DNA from 2 places in the Paenibacillus pedocola genome. Region 1 is predicted to be linked to the other one. Evidence: predicted binding sites of a transcription regulator. Region 1 holds the regulator's gene; the other holds the start of a gene.
The links. The regulator LexA, encoded in region 1, represses DNA repair genes until DNA is damaged. The targets are predictions, from matches to a motif close to CGAACATATGTTCG.

Region 1 (3,127 bases):
ATATTTAATAGTAGAAACCCTGGCACGTTCAACCTTCAGGTATGGACGGCGGAAGAACAGAAGTGCAGCCAGTAAAAAGTAAAGAACAACACCCAGCCAGTTGGCGAGAACACCGCTGCCTCTAGCATCATCAACAGAACCGACTACCCAAAACATGATGCCGAGGAGCAGCAGAACTATTGGAAATACGATATTGCGGCCTTTAAAGATATCGCTCTCTTTGGCAGCTGACGCTGATTTTGAAGCATAGATGGTTTCTTTACCTTGCTTCTTCCGTTGCTTATTGACTTGCTGTGTGTTGCGTTGAACCATTCTTTCCCAAGAACGGGCCATGTGAGTTCCCCCTAGTCGTCCTAAAATATCTATGACAAAGGCACCGGACTAATGTTTAAGCCCCTTGTTGCCTTGATCATCGTTATCCACGATTTCAATCGTATCAAGCTGTGCACGGAAGTTGCTGCGGATGTTGCCCAGATAGATCTCGCGGAGCTTAGCGCGTTCTGCTAATTCCTCTTCATTCAGGCCGCTGCTTTTCTGTTTGCGAGCCAATTCATTGATGCGTGCGACCAATTCGTCTATATTCAATGCTTTCCCCTCCCCTATAAATTCATTCTAACTTTGCCATGAGAAAAAGAGCTTGTCAAGGTCTCCTCCCTGAAAGCTCTTCATGTTATTCTATCGTGTTGAAATTACAGTTAATATACAGGCAAGGTCAGCACATCTCCGGCCTGGATGTCACTGCTCTTCAGTCCACTTGTTTCTTTAATTCCTTCTATATATACGACAGTCCTCATGTTATCCGGTTTATGTTCACGTGCAATGCTCCAAAGCGTGTCACCGCGTTCAACAACTACCCGCTTACCTTCTGTCATAGAGGACACCGATCCGGCAAAAACATTTCCTACAACTGTAAAACCTGAAACTACGAGCATAAACACTAAGGCTAGCTTTATAAAGTTATCTTTCACAAATACCTTCATCAGCATACTGAATAAGGACGCTGCAGAATCCTTTAGACTTGAAACATAAGTTGAAGCAGAATCATCTCCGGCAGACTGAACCTCACGGGCTTCATCGTAGATGCTGCGGTATGTACTGTATTTTAACATTATCATCGACCTCCAAACACTTGTTCTTAATTTCAAAAATAATATAACACGAACAAGTGTTTTGATCAATAGTTTTTTCGAACAATTGTTCCCCTAAATTTATTAGCCAGCTTTAGGGTCATTTTCACCTGTTACTATGCCTTTTTGAAAATTTTAGAACTTATGTTTGTACGAACGGAAGTTCTATGTTATAATTTTCCCAAACATACTATATGGGGTTGATTCCAATGTCAAAGATTTCGAGTCGTCAGCTGGCGATCCTGGAATTTATACGTAACGAAGTCCGCAGCAAGGGTTATCCTCCGTCTGTCCGGGAAATTGGGGAAGCTGTCGGTCTTGCATCCAGCTCCACAGTACATGGTCATTTGGATCGTCTTGAGAAGAAGGGCCTTATCCGTCGTGACCCTACGAAGCCGCGTGCGATAGAACTGCTTGGACAGGAAGATTCTGAGAATGTACATCAATTTGTACAAACAGTAACCCGTATTCCTGTTGTAGGTAAAGTCACCGCCGGGGTGCCTATTACAGCTACAGAGAATATTGAAGACTATTTTCCACTACCTAGCCATTATGTAGGAGACAACAAAGTTTTCATGCTCTCTGTACTCGGAGACAGCATGGTGGATGCGGGAATTATGAACGGCGACTATGTTATTGTCCGCCAGCAGCAGACAGCAGATAATGGAGATATCGTCGTTGCGATGACTGAAGAAGATGAAGCTACTGTTAAGACATTCTACAAAGAACGAGACCATATCCGCCTGCAGCCGGAGAATCCGGCTTATGAACCGCTCCGCTTGAACCGTGTTACCATTTTAGGCAGAGTCATTGGACTTTTCCGTGATATCCACTAGAATTACCCCTCCCAAAAGCTGTTTCGCCTTCCAGGTGGAACAGCTTTTTTCCATTTTATTATGCCCCTCGATCCTCTAAGAACCCTTGTTCCCTATAAGGAAATTCGTCACCACTAATCTCTTATAACGGGAACCCCCGCAGCATTCCACACATATCCTGGTAGCAAAGGAGTGCTGATGACTTTGCCCAATTACCGGATAATTGTTGATCTGTCGCAGCGCATGCTGTATTTACTGGATAACGACATTGTGACCCGTGGTTTTCCCGTTGGAATCGGCACCATGCTGACAGTTTCACCTACAGGCGAGTATACCATCATTAACAAGCAGCCCAATCCCGGCGGGCCTTTTGGCGCCTTTTGGATGGGGCTGTCTAAACCGCATTACGGCATTCACGGAACGAATGACCCTGCTTCGATCGGTCATAGGGTCTCCCACGGTTGCATACGGATGTATAATACTGATGTTCTCGCTTTATCTCGTATAGTCCCCATTGGCACGCGTGTAACGATTAGGGAGTAAAGCTATTCATAATTCGCACGTTAGTCCATGTCAAAAGAACACCTCTACCCGCGCTTGTACGGGAAGAGGTGTTCTTCATTTATTCATATGATGTGCAAACAGATTATTAGGGCTATCCCCAACAAGAGCTCCGGCTACAGCACACTGCGCAAGAGTCTGATCGCGATTCGGTTTAGGCGCAATGCTTCCCGGATCGATACACGAGCTGCCAGCAATTCGCGTCTGGCCCGGCTTGGATTGGGTACTCTGCGCAGATTCTCATTAATCTCTTCAAGTCTTTCCAATAAAATGGACCTTTGCGCCAACAATGCTCGAATCGCTCTTCGGATTCTTAACCGTTCTGTTTCTGTCATAATTCCACCTCTTTTACGTTTGATAGTATAAGAGATGCAATTCTGGCTTCATCGGTTTGTGTGAACTGGCATTTGTTATTTTTTGGGCAGACGCACCCGGAATTCATACTCCGTACGTTTATAGGCCATTCCCGCCAGCATGATATAATCTGGTGTCCATTTTTGCAGAGGTCCTGCGTAATCAGCGATAACATGCGGCTTTCCGTCTAGCATCTGTACTACGTATATATTCGCCTCAGCGAGCGCAGCAGTGAAAAGGTCCGCATCGCTTACCAGCACCTTATAAGTC
Region 2 (3,127 bases), 3.1 Mb from region 1:
TTCCGCCATCCTTCGCCAAGGATATTTCACAGACGAATATCCCGATGAAGCGGATTATCCGCAGCGGCGATTCGGGCTGCCATTACTGGTGGATCGAATGGGGCGGGGAGCTGGATATTGTACACGACAACGAACGGATTCGTGACGAGCTCTGGGCTGTCATCTATGGAATCTGGGATTACATCAAGAACTCCGGTAAATTCGATGCCGGCAGCATGACCCTTGAATGGGTCGGCTCTCAGCCGGGCAAGCGGGAATACCGCCGTTTCACCGGAGAATATACGCTGACCCAGAATGATATTATCAGCCAGACGCTGTTTGAGGACCGGATTGCCTTCGGCGGCTGGTCGATTGATCTGCATCCGCCGCAGGGCATGTATGCGGCAGCCAGCGGCTCGAAGCATATGCATGCCGACGGCAACTACCATATCCCGCTGCGCAGCCTGTACTCGGCCAACGTGTCCAATCTGCTTTTTGCCGGGCGCAACATTAGCGCGACCCATGTCGCATTTGGGACCACGCGTGTCATGGCTACCTGCGCCGTCATGGGCGAGGCAGCCGGAACAGCCGCAGCACTCTGCGTGGATAAGGGCCTAACGCCTGCAGAGCTGTCGCGTGAGCACACGAAGGCCCTGCAGCAGATACTGCTGAAGCAGGATGCTTCGGTGCTCGGCCTGGTCAACTGTGATGATGCCGACCTGGCCCGCCAGGCCAAGGTGTCCGCCTCCTCCTTCCTGTCCGGGATCTCCATCGAGGCAGGCGAGGAAAGGTATCCCCTGGAGCATGACATTGCCATGCTGCTTCCCGCTGATCCGGGGATAAGCGGAACCCTAGATTGGCTGCTGGATGCGGCACAGGATACGACGCTGAAGGTTGAACTCTGGAGCACCGGCCGGCCGGAAAATTACGTGCCCGCTGTACTGGAATATGAGACTGAAGTATCTGTAGGCGCAGGAGACAGGCAATGGGTACCCGTCAGCCTGGACTGGACACCGGCGGAGGCTCAAAATGCCTTTATCATCGTACGCAGGAATCCTGCCATTCAGCTGTATCTTAGCGGTAAGCCGCTGAGCGGACTGCTGGCTTTGGAGCGGGGGGCAGCTCCCGGGGTCTCCAAGGATTTGGAAGACCACGACAGCAGCCAGCCTGTGGTGGAATGGAGCACCAAACGCCTGGTCCGCAAGGTCTTTTGCCTGCGTACCTCCTTTCCTACAAGCGCCTACCGGCCGGAGCATGTAATAGACGGATACCGGCGACCGTATGGCGGACCGCATATCTGGCTCTCGGAATCTCTTGAGCAGGATACAGAGCCCTGGCTTGCCCTGGAATGGGCGGAGAAGCAGCAGATCCGGGAAATTCAGCTTATCTTTAATGATGATGTGAATGAGGATCTGATCAATCTGCATCATCACCGCACCCCTTTCGAAGTGATTCCCGAACTGGTCCGCAGCTATCGTCTCGAATGGCTGGATGATACGGGAAACTGGGTGACCGTGCTTAGTGAGCAGAACAACCGGAAGCGGAGACGGGTTCATCTGCTGGAAGCCCCCCTTGAGACCCGGGCTGTCAGGGTAGTCGTTACAGCAACTAATGGTTCCCCGTATGCAGAGATTATTGAAGTCCGCGCCTATGCTTAATATCCGTTGATAGAGGATGCAAGAACCCGCATTTACAACTCCTATAAGCAGAAAGGAGCCTCCCGCTGCAGTCCTGCAGCAAGGCTCCTTTTGGTGAGCTCGTTGTTACATTCATCAGCCTCAGAGTGACTTTGACAGGAACATTTGTTCGGTATATACTTCTCCTTATGAGGAGTGTGTTTCCGTGGATATGATGGAGAAACTTGAAATTTTAACAGCTTCGGCTAAATATGATGTAGCCTGCACCTCAAGCGGGGCAAGCCGTTCCGGACAGCCCGGAGGCCTGGGCAATGCGGTCAGCATGGGCATCTGCCACAGCTTCGCAGCAGACGGACGCTGCATTTCCCTGCTTAAGATACTGATGACTAACGGCTGCATCTATGACTGCGCCTACTGCGTGAACCGTAAATCCAATCCTACACGGAGGGCTGCGTTTACACCCGAGGAGATTGCCAATCTTACGATGCAGTTCTACCGCCGCAATTACATAGAGGGCCTGTTCCTCAGCTCCGGCATCATGCGGAGTCCCGATTATACCACCGAGCAGCTGATTGCCGCCCTTGAGCTGCTGCGTAACGTCTATAATTTCAGAGGTTACATCCATGTAAAAGCCATACCCGGCGCAGACGATGTGCTGCTGTCCCGGCTCGGCCTGCTTGCCGACCGCATGAGCGTCAACATCGAGCTGCCCTCCCAGGAAAGCCTCAACCGTCTGGCTCCGGATAAGAGCAAACAATCCATTCTGAAGCCGATGGGCCTCATCAAAAGTAAGATCACCGAGAACAGCTCGGATCTCGTCAAATACAAGCATGCTCCCCGCTTCGCGCCTGCCGGTCAGAGCACCCAGATGATTGTCGGCGCAACTCCGGATACCGATTATCAGATTCTGAACCTTACGGAAGGCCTGTACAAGAAGTACGGGCTGAAGCGTATTTTCTATTCTGCCTATACCCCTGTGGTCGAGGACTCGCTCCTGCCCGCACTCGATACGAAACCGCCGCTGCTGCGGGAGCACCGGCTCTACCAGGCGGATTGGCTGCTGCGTTTCTACGGCTTTGAAGCTAAGGAGCTGCTGGATGAAGCCGCGCCCAACTTCAACCCGCTGCTGGACCCGAAATGCAGCTGGGCCATCAACCACCGGGAGCAGTTCCCCGTGGAGATTAACCGCGCTCCCTATGAGACGCTGCTGCGCGTGCCCGGCATCGGCGTAAGAAGCGCCCAGCGGATTCTCAAGGCGCGCAAGGCCGGAAGCCTGGATTTCTACGCGCTGAAGAAGCTCGGCGTGGTGCTCAAACGCGCCCAGTTCTTCATTACCTGCAAAGGCAAACCGCTGGAGGGGCTAAAGGTGGGCGAGCATACCCTGCTTCGTTCACTCATGTCCGGGCAGGAGCTGGCCCAGTTTCAGCAGCCGGAGGTGGAGCAGTTGTCCTTCTTCGACGACAGCTATATGGCAGCCTTGCCGGAGGCAGGCAGAGCGGCCACCTTCAGGA

Region 2: the regulator LexA is predicted to act here: its motif matches at 1,775-1,788, upstream of QU597_RS01040 (putative DNA modification/repair radical SAM protein).

Annotation. Positions count from the first base shown of each region.
Region 1 is NZ_CP134223.1:3,628,184-3,631,310, forward strand. It holds gene QU597_RS15900 (hypothetical protein) at 1-333, opposite strand, end outside; gene QU597_RS15905 (DUF896 domain-containing protein) at 382-585, opposite strand; gene QU597_RS15910 (LysM peptidoglycan-binding domain-containing protein) at 696-1,109, opposite strand; gene lexA (transcriptional repressor LexA) at 1,337-1,963, shown strand; gene QU597_RS15920 (L,D-transpeptidase) at 2,147-2,485, shown strand; gene QU597_RS15925 (hypothetical protein) at 2,620-2,769, opposite strand; gene QU597_RS15930 (hypothetical protein) at 2,914-3,127, opposite strand, start outside.
Region 2 is NZ_CP134223.1:207,994-211,120, reverse strand. It holds gene QU597_RS01045 (FAD-dependent oxidoreductase) at 1-1,637, shown strand, start outside; gene QU597_RS01040 (putative DNA modification/repair radical SAM protein) at 1,828-3,127, shown strand, end outside.